3 regions of the Ruegeria sp. CG1 genome follow, and region 3 is predicted to be linked to each of the others. Evidence: riboswitches for the same ligand, from Rfam matches in the RefSeq annotation. Region 3 holds a riboswitch; each other region holds the start of a gene.
What was found. A riboswitch is a leader RNA that binds a small molecule or an ion and turns the genes downstream of it on or off. The one in region 3 is predicted to bind cobalamin.

Region 1 (3,271 bases), 400 kb from region 3:
TACTCACAAAAAAACTTGGGGCATTGTGGGTGGAAATTGAGACCATCGAGCCAAGAGAACTCAGCCACAAGAGCAATATGGTTCGCGAATTTCAATTTCGTCGGCCCGATCACACCCTCACGCATGCCTTCGCTTGGTTGAGAAACCGCTGGTCAGGCCGACGGTTTGTAACCTGAGCGTTGTTCTAGAGACATCGCCTTGCAAAAGAAATTTGAGCTAATGCAGAACGGCTTGGACCCTGCGAAGCTACTGATTGCTACCGTCTTGGACACCAATCGCAGTGGCCATGCTGTTCTAGTTTGTCGCTCGAGTGATGGCGATTTGATTCTGGACAGTGTCACCAACAGGATCAAATCGTGGAAGGAAACGAGGTATCTTTTCCTACGAATACAGGACCCAAATCACCCTGATCGTTGGGTGCAGGTTTCTAGCTGCTAAAAACAATGTGGCGCGCCCTAGAGACGCGCCACAATAAAATTTTGGTCCTGCGACTACTGGTTGTTTCGCGGCAACCCAAGTTTAGGACACCGCTTCAAACTTTGGTCAAGCTTTCGCAGCGTTGTACAAACGCGGAGTCACCAGACCTGTACTGTTCAAACCGCGCATTGCCTTGGCTGCCGCAAGCACTGCCAGATCAGCAATCGGCTCAATGACAATTACCAGCATATAAGCGCCGCCAAAGGACAGAACCGACGCCATGGTTTCTGCGCCGAAACCCTGGCCGTAGAAGGCCCAGAACCCAACCCATGCGACTACTCCTCCCTGATACGTCGCACTTAGGGCAAGAGCTTGGCCATATTTGAGGTCAACATATGCTGTGCCGGGTGCGATGATGCGGCTGGCCAGTGCCTGTAGCGCAAATAGCGGCACCAGCAGAGTGGTCAGGTTGATGAAGTACTGCGGAAGATCGAACGGGGCAAAAAACACACCCTGAATCAGGAGACCAGCTGCCAATCCAAAAGCCGCGGGTGCAGCACCGAGAAGCAGAAACAGCGTCGACCCCAGGATGAAGTGGACTTCAGAGACACCAACCGGGAAATGCGGCAGGACTTCGAAGAAAAGGAAAACCCCAACGGTGGCGAGCACCGAGCGCATAACAAAAGATGCAGGTCCATTCGCACGCAATGTGGAAAACGTTTCTTTCGCTGCGTAAGTAGCCGCACCTGCGGCGGTAACATAGGAAAGCGCGATTTTGGCACCATTCACGATGCCCGGTTCGATATGCATGTTCTTTCTCCCTACCGCCTCACCCGGCGGCTTGTCAGGTTGAATCGACCGTAAGGCCGACAGGTTCAGTCTGGGCATAGCCCGGCGCTTTACGGCAGGTCTCCTGACTCGCGGGTGCTCGCTCCGCCAACCTTCCCGGTTCCATTACGAACCAGTGGTGTCTTGGCATCGCTCTCCGCTCACAGTTGCGGGGGCAGTTACGGAATTGGCGCCATTGAAAACACCGAACCGTATTCCCTTTTAATCCTTTTGGCTTCCGCCATCAGGAACCGAAAACAAATCACCGCTACAATGGCGGCTTCGCCTGTGTCAATTGTCTTTGCGACCTATTCCAATGTAAACTCGACCGAAGCAGGATTCACGCAACCGGTCACGTGATCAACTGGGTAAACCAAGCGTTACCTGAAACCTCTTGAAGCTCTAGCTGCTAGAGGCTTTAAGATTCGAATTAATTCGCGATAGTGCGATCCAAATACGTTAAACTTGTGAACCAGGACGAGACCTATGCTTACAAGGCGCCATTTCATTCAATCCACCACAGCGCTGTTCTCAGCGTCTGCGGCCAGTCCATTGATCGCCAAAACCTGGCCAACCGCATCGCAGAAGACCTATTGGGACAGTCAGGTCACGCCAATTGGTTACGATCCAATGACCTCAAATCCGTGGGGTGTTCACGACCGTTTTTTACCAAGACGCGTCGCGGCAAATGATGGTTTGGTTCCAGGTGACATCCATGTCGATGCCGTCGCACGATATCTTTATCATATCGAAGAAGGCGGGACCGCAATGCGCTATGGCGTAGCGATCGCGCGCGGGAACCTTTACGAGCCCGGCACCTATGTTATCCGCCGAAAGGTCGAATGGCCACACTGGACACCAACCGCTTCAATGATCGAGCGCAACCCCGAATACGCGGAATTCCGGAATGGCATGGAGCCCGGGCCGAATAATGCTCTCGGCTCTCGTGCCCTTTATCTATACGTTGGAGACCGAGACACATATCTCAGAATTCACGGCACGCCTGAGCCAAGAAGCATCGGCGGTCGCGCAAGTTCTGGATGTGTGCGAATGATCATGGCTCATATCAATGACCTCTACCCAAACGTGAAAACCGGCTCGACCGCTTTCCTATACTCTGCCGAAGATAGCGTCACAGCCCGCTCATGAATATTGGGCAGCGTACATGGACGTCGCTGCCCTCATTTCGATCAGGCGTCGCGCGCAATGCAGATCGGAGCGCCATTCGTCGCGCGCAATGGTACCAATGTCGTCTCGACGGGTCCGCTGTGCTCATACCAAAAGCAATTGTCTTCGGGCAGGAGGCGCGCTGTGGTCAAATCCTGCGCCGGCCCTGCCAGCGCTACGACCGAATCTGGCACGTTGCCTGGTTCAAGTGCTTTGCTTTTGGCCCCGGTGAACTGGGCTGAACAACCAGCCGTAATCGAGACTAACGTGATGGTAATTGCGATCCGTTTCTGCATTGATCTGTTCCAAATTTTTTGCGTCATCTGCAATTAGATTGCATCCACACGGCCGGCCCGCAAGACGAAATGAACTAACAATATCGCAGGCAAAGAACCCGGATGAAAAAAATATAAAAGGTATTGAAGCTCTAGTCACTGTAGGAACTATTTACAAAGGACCATAGAGATTCTTGAGGTCCAATCATGTCATCCGATACCCAAAGCCACGACCATGGCCACGAAAACAAACATGGTCACCACGCATGCGGTAGCGGCTGGGTGTCACAGGCCCACCGGCCGGAAGGTGCTATTGTGCGGTGCCAACTCGAACCTACATAAGCTGTAACTTTGTAAGGAGACCCAGATGCTGACGATCGGAACGCTTGGAAAAAAGACCGGAACCAAGGTTCAGACTATCCGCTACTACGAGCATATCGGACTTATGCCGGAACCGGGGCGCACCGAAGGTGGCCAGCGGCGTTATCGCCATACCGAACTGGATCGTCTGGCTTTTATCCGTCACGCCCGCCAACTGGGGTTTTCGCTTCAGGCAATACGCGAACTGCTTGATTTGTCCGACG
Region 2 (3,271 bases), 190 kb from region 3:
CTCCATCACGTCGACATGGCGGCCCTCCATGATAGCCACGCAATGTTCACATTGACCGCAGGGTTCGGTTGTAGGGCCGCCGCTGCCATCGGGACCGATGCAGTTCATACCCTTGGCTATGATCCGAGCGGTCGTCGTCTTGCCGGTACCGCGGATACCGGTCATTATGAAGGCCTGCGCGATCCGGTCCGCCTCGAAGGCGTTTTTCAGAGTGCGCACCATGGCGTCCTGACCGACCAGATCGGCAAAGGTTTCGGGGCGGTATTTGCGGGCAAGAACCTGGTAGGCGGGGCTGGGCGTCTCGGTCATGTCTGCTCTGTCGGATTCGCGTTACGCCGCAGCGTAGAGGCCCCCGCCGCCCGCGTCCACAGCCAGCCGGGACGATTTTCATTTTGGAATGCGTGGGTATGCGGCTAAAATCCACTCTATTCTATTTACTGGACCAGTATGTTGTTGGGTGAAGTTTGTTTGGGGGGAGATTATGTCGCAACTGGTGGTTTATGCGTTGCAGGTTGGCGGAGGCACCTTGGCCTTGTCCTCGATGCCTGGGCGTGGAGGAACGTATACAGAAGACCTTGATCTTATCGCAGACTGGAAGCCCGGGCTTGTGATCTCGATGACGACTGAGGTCGAGATGATTCAGGATGGTGCGCGGAATTTTGGCGCTGATATTCAGGGGCGTGCCAGCAGATGGGTGCATTTGCCGATCGAAGATTTTGGCACGCCACCCAAAGAGATTTTGGACCGCTGGCCCCGCGTTGGCGCGACCGCACGTCAGGCGTTGTCAGGTGGTGGCCGTGTACTAGTGCATTGCCGTGGTGGCTGTGGCCGATCCGGGATGGTGGTTCTGCGTCTGATGGTTGAATGCGGTGAACGGCCTGAGGCGGCATTGAAGCGATTGCGTACGGTGCGTCCTTGCGCAGTCGAGACAAATGCCCAGATGCTTTGGGCCGTTGAACCGGCCCGTGTTCAAGCCGTTTGACGGCTTAGATACCAACATGTGGCGAGATTTCGCCACCGTTGTGCTGCACCAGAAGCGAAGCCTCAAGCATGGCGCAAGGAGGATTCCTTAGCAGGTCTGCGGGTAGGCTGCGGTACTCGGTTCCGAACATCATGTCTGCGTAGTCATCCAGCCGGCCGGTATCGATTTCAGGATCGGTTCCGCAGAATACACGTATCTGGTCGCATTGGGCGCGAAAGCGGGCGGTGCATCCTTCCGGGCAGTGCGACAGATCTATGGTGCCTTCAATCTCAAACTCAGTTTTCGTGACCGGTTTTGTGGCGGACATGGTCTGCGTCAGAGCCCGCGCCATCTGTGCCAATGCGGGGCAGGGCGCGCCAGTACGTTGGCACACGGTCGCCGCGAATTCGTGTGTTTTGGTCTTCCAGATCATCAATGCGCCCTCCGCGCGCAAGGCGAGGGCGTGGCACAGGTTGGTCGTTGCGGAGCACGATCAAACCCGTCCCGGACACCCCGCCCGAGTTTCGGTTCTACATCCGATGGCAGGTCTCCTGACTTGCGGGTCATCGCTTTGCCGACCTTCCCAGCCTTCAAAGCCAGTGGTATCTCGGCATTGCTCTCCGCTTACAGTTGCGGGGGCAGTCTCGGACTAGGTTCTTTCCGGATTTATTCGGGCAGAACCGCACCGTGTTCCCTTTTCATCCCGGCCCGATTGGGCGCGAGAACCATCGCGACATGGCTAGCGGCTGCGCCGTGCCCGAGTCAAGAAGATTGCGTCAGGCAAGTGACGTATGGTCCAGTCACGTCAACCTTGACTTGAGGCGCTTCGGGTGAACTGATCAGTTCAGTCGGTATTGGAGGGCACCATGTTGGACACGCAGCAGGCGGTTGTGACCGAGGATTTTCAAATCCCGTCCGGCCCGGCAATGTTGTCGGCGCGGCTTTACCGTCCGGTTGCCGACCCCGAAAAGGTGGTCGTCATAAACGGTGCGACTGGGGTGCCGAGGGATTACTATCAGTACTTCGCCCGATGGCTCGCCGAAGAACAGGGCATGGCCTGCCTGACTTACGATTACCGGGATTTTGGTCACTCTTTGGTGGGTTCGCAAAAGCGGTCAAATGTCACCATGGCCGATTGGGCGTTGATCGACATTCCAGCCGCCCGGGCCGAGATGCGCCGACGGTTTCCGCAGGCCAAGCTATGGAGCATCGGTCATTCCTTGGGCGGAATGTTTGGCCCGATCCAACCCGATATCGATCAGATTGACAGGATGATCTGTGTCTGTTCGGGTCTGGTAACGCTGGCGGATCACCCTTGGCCTTATCGCGCTTTGGCGGCGTTGTTCTGGTATGGTCACGCGCCGCTGGTGGTCAAGGCGCTTGGCTACCTGCCCGGGCGGTTGGTCGGGTTTGGATCGGACCTGCCTGCCCAAGTCTATTGGCAATGGCGCAAATGGTGCACCGCCCCCAAAAGCTATGTGCCAGAGATCGGCACGACACTGCCCGCCGCCCGCTGGAAAGACTTGGGCAAACGTGTCGATCTGTTTACCTTCGCAGATGATGAAATGGTGCCGCCGGATGCTGTCTGGCGTCTTGCCGATCTCTATGGACCCAAAGCCGGGCGCCATCTGCTTGCACCAAGCGAATTCGGAGTGTCCAAGATCGGCCATATCGGTGCATTCGCAAGACGGAATGCGGCAGTCTGGCCTAGGCTGATCGCCTGATAGCGCTGGGCACCGGTAGGTCGGTGCCCAGCTTCGTTATAGCCCTTTACGGGATTTTTTCTCGTGCATCACGCTGCGCACCATCTTGCCGAAAGCCTTGTCACGGGCGCGGGCCTGCGCCACCGAAGCGGAATTGTGTTGGTCTTCGCGCCGCAGCTTGCGCCAGCGGTCCAGCCGCGCGGGATCAAGCGTACCAGCGTCGATTGCCGCCTGCACCGCACATCCGGGCTCAGACTCGTGCTGACAATCCGAGAAGCGGCAATCCAGGCTGAGGTCTGAGATGTCCGAAAATACCTCATCCAACCCCTCCTGCGCATCCAGCAGACGCAACGCGCGCATGCCGGGCGTATCGATCAGCCAGCCGCCATTGCGCATGCGATGCAAGGCGCGTGCAGTTGTTGTGTGCCTGCCGCGCGCATCGTCTTCGCGAATACCTGCGGTGGCCTGATCCTGCCCCGTCATCCCGTTGGCGAGCGTCGTTTTCCCAACGCCGGATGATCCAAGCAAGGCGCTGGTTTGTCCTTTCGGACACCACGACAGAACTTGTTCGAGATCGCCGTGATCCAGCGCGTTGACCGCAAGTACC
Region 3 (3,271 bases):
GCGCCATCTTCGAGATCGCTTCGATATTTGCCGGTCCCGGCGTTAGCTCTTCGTAGCGCAATCCGATCCAGCGTTCGTTCTTGACGGCATCAGTCTGCGACATGACGGGATGTTCCTGCAGGAACTTGAAGGTGTCCTCGGCACCATTGCCGGTCTGATAATCCAACAAAACCAGGAATTCCGGGTTCGATGCGGCAACGGCCTCCCACGAAGTGCGGCCCCAGCTCGTGTCCATGTCATGAGTGACGTTTTCACCACCGGCGGCTGTGATCATCGCGTCGGGAATCGCGAATTTACCGGCGGTAAACGGAGCATCTGCAGGACCATCCAGAAGAAAGACGCGGGGCTTGGGCAGTTCAGCAGTCTTGGCTTCGATCGCTGCCAGCTGCTCTTTCCAGCCCGAGACCAGAGCCTCGGCCTTGTCTTCGACTTGCATCACCTTGCCCAAGCGCAACACATCGCCAAACAGAAGATCCATGCTGGCTTCGGGGCGATCCTTGTCCAGATGGACACAGCTTTCCGTTAGAACCAAGGTCTTGATTCCGAACGGTTCCAATGTATCTGGGGTCACATCACCACCCGGCTTCATGCCATAGTACCAACCGGCAAAGAACAGGTCGGGTTCAACCGCCACCAAGTTTTCGACGGTCGGATATTTCGGCGCAAGCTCGGGGATGTCGCCGCGCAGGGCATCAAAATCAGGGCTGGTCTTGTACCAGCCGGTGATGCCGGTCAGGCCGACGATCTTGTCCTGCAGACCCAATGCAAAAGCCATATCGGTCATGTTCATGTCATGCACAACCAGGCGCTCGGGCGCGGTATCAAAAACCAGCGGTTCGCCGCAGTTGTCTACGGTGACTTCTTGCGCAGCAGCACCGCTTGCCATGGCGGTGGCCAACGCCACGGGCCAGATGTATTTCATCTCAGTGTGTTCCTTCGACTAAGTTGAGATTGTGGTTCTTCGAATATCAAGCGCCGGGATCACGCGGCCTTCGTGGAGAAAGCAGAGGAAATCAACGCCGAAAGTTTCGCGGACTCTTTCGGGTGTCAGCACCTTGTCCACCGATCCAAACTCGATCATGCGGGTCGATTTCATCAGCGCCACGTGTGTGGCGAATTCGGGGATCATGACCAGATCGTGTACGATCATGACCACGGTGATCCCAAGCTCGGCGACCAAAGACAGCATCCGCCCTTTTGCATCAGGATCCAGATGGTTGGTCGGTTCGTCCAGAAACAGCAACGAAGGGTTCTGCGCCAAAGCACGTGCGATATGGGCACGCTGACGTTCGCCTCCGGACAGTTGGGCCATGCGCTTGTCCGCGAGATTGGCGAGACCGGTCAGGTCTAAAATCCGGTCCAGCTCTTGCGCTTGGCCTTCGGCAGAGCGGTCCGCACGGATGGGTATTTGCCCCAGCGCAACATAATCGCGTAACGCCAAGCGTCCATCGGGCAGTTCCTGCTGACCTACCACTGCAATCATGCGCGCACGCTCTTTGGCCGTGAGCTTTTTCAGACTGCGTCCTTTGATCCGAACATCACCAAGTGCCAGCGGCTCAGCGCCGCACAACAGATTGAGAAGCGTCGTTTTCCCCGCCCCGTTCGGGCCGGCGATGGCTAGAATGGAACCCTCGTACAACTCGAACGAGACGCCCTGCAACAGGACATCTCCGGTAAGGGCATAATACTCAAGGTTTTCGGCAATCAGAAAGGGTGGCAACGTCATTGCGATGCCCCCTGTTCGATCCGCGGCATGCGCGAGAGGGTTTTATTGAACAACGCCTGCGGGCGATCAGTGGCATTTGTCCAGCCATCCGGGCTTTCACGATACTGCGCTGCAAACTCAGCCAGCGCCTGCACCTCATCCGCGGTCTGAATGCCACCAAAAAGGTATTGCGCCTTTCCTACGGCCTGGAACCCAACCGTTCTGGGACTATCGCAGCCTGCCATGCAAGACGACGCGCGGATCGCAAAACTGCGATGTAATTTCCCAGTCAACGCATTGCAAATTTCATCAAGGGGCAGCCCTTCAGTGCAGCTTTCGCAGACTAGAATGAAATGATCAGGCGTATCTGGCATGGTCCACTCCACTTGTTTCCAAGCGCATGCGGAAGCTGCCGACAATGTAAACACGCGATTGACGCGCCATCAAAGCCTCCTTCCAGGACGCCCCGCCCCGAGTTGGTTAAACATCTGATGGCAGGTCTCCTGACTTGCGGGTCCGCGCTCGGCCAACCTTCCCGACCCTGTGGACCAGTGGCTGTTTGGCCTTGCTCACCGCTTACAGTTGCGGGGGCAGTTACGGAATTGGCACCTTTTGGCAAACCTCACCGTATTCCCTTTTCATCCCGCGGCAACACCACCGGGAACCATCAATCGATTGAGTGCCCGAGAACACCGGACACGTCAATGATAAAGTCGAAGGCGCCCAACTCTGGTCGAGGATCGAGCGCGGGCAACCACGTGTCCGTAGCACCAACCGAATGGGTTGGGCTGCGCGCCGAATTTGTCTGGCCACGGCTGTCCATAGTTGGTGTGTTTGGAAATTAGACAATCTGAGGTAAGCTGAACAAATTTAGAGGTTTAGCTTTGTCAGCGCCTTACCCCTGTTTGATCATTGCCTGGGTTTATCCAAGGAGACGGTTCTTTGACGCATGTTTCGCAAAACGCATTGCCGCCGGATATTGTTGATGATGTCATTGACCACAATCTCGAGGCCGTTGCACGGTGGAAAGGCCATCGCTTAAGGGCTCAGCATGGGCGCAGTCACGGGTGCGTGGCTGCAACATTCACCGTCAGAAACGATCTACCAGAACAGTTCCGTCACGGCCTGTTTGAACAGCCCGCAGACTATACAGCCGCACTTCGCTTTTCCAACGGCGCGCATCTGGATGACCGGAAATCGGATGCCCACGGGATGGCGATCAAGCTTTTTGACGTGCCAGGCCCCAAGCTGATCGACGCCGAAGCACTTGCACATCTGGGGACCACACAACTCAGCGACGAGTTCGATTTTGTATTGGTCGATCAGGATGTGTTTCCCAGCTATGTCCCCGATGAATATGAGCGATTGGGCAGGCTTGTCGCCACATTACAAGCGGTCCAGCACGCGATCAAAGGGCGACGAAAATGGAGCCTTAGGTTGATCATCAAAGGGCTGCGCGCAGGATTTCGAGCCTTCCTCACTCGTGAAGGCAAGCGTCAGTTTCGCGTCGCGAGTGATTTTGCCTCGAACTATATGCACTCGCCTTTTGAGGTCCATTTCTGGTCG

Region 1: linked by a shared signal. The riboswitch ahead of ACR0AU_RS08535 (energy-coupling factor ABC transporter permease) and the one ahead of ACR0AU_RS06870 (DUF1636 family protein) in region 3 are both predicted to bind cobalamin.
Region 2: linked by a shared signal. The riboswitch ahead of ACR0AU_RS05930 (hypothetical protein) and the one ahead of ACR0AU_RS06870 (DUF1636 family protein) in region 3 are both predicted to bind cobalamin.

Annotation. Positions count from the first base shown of each region.
Region 1 covers NZ_JBQFRF010000002.1:637,341-640,611, reverse strand. Annotated here, with positions in the region: gene ACR0AU_RS08540 (transglutaminase-like cysteine peptidase) at 199-438, shown strand; gene ACR0AU_RS08535 (energy-coupling factor ABC transporter permease) at 544-1,227, opposite strand; cobalamin riboswitch at 1,304-1,516, opposite strand; gene ACR0AU_RS08530 (L,D-transpeptidase) at 1,732-2,394, shown strand; gene ACR0AU_RS08525 (hypothetical protein) at 2,436-2,708, opposite strand; gene ACR0AU_RS08520 (MerR family transcriptional regulator) at 3,055-3,271, shown strand, end outside.
Region 2 covers NZ_JBQFRF010000002.1:50,761-54,031, reverse strand. Annotated here, with positions in the region: gene ACR0AU_RS05940 (DNA polymerase III subunit gamma/tau) at 1-309, opposite strand, end outside; gene ACR0AU_RS05935 (phosphatase domain-containing protein) at 482-982, shown strand; gene ACR0AU_RS05930 (hypothetical protein) at 987-1,394, opposite strand; cobalamin riboswitch at 1,486-1,706, opposite strand; gene ACR0AU_RS05925 (alpha/beta fold hydrolase) at 1,828-2,685, shown strand; gene rsgA (ribosome small subunit-dependent GTPase A) at 2,722-3,271, opposite strand, start outside.
Region 3 covers NZ_JBQFRF010000002.1:238,219-241,489, reverse strand. Annotated here, with positions in the region: gene ACR0AU_RS06880 (ABC transporter substrate-binding protein) at 1-922, opposite strand, end outside; gene ACR0AU_RS06875 (ABC transporter ATP-binding protein) at 941-1,726, opposite strand; gene ACR0AU_RS06870 (DUF1636 family protein) at 1,723-2,079, opposite strand; cobalamin riboswitch at 2,182-2,389, opposite strand; gene ACR0AU_RS06865 (catalase family protein) at 2,648-3,271, shown strand, end outside.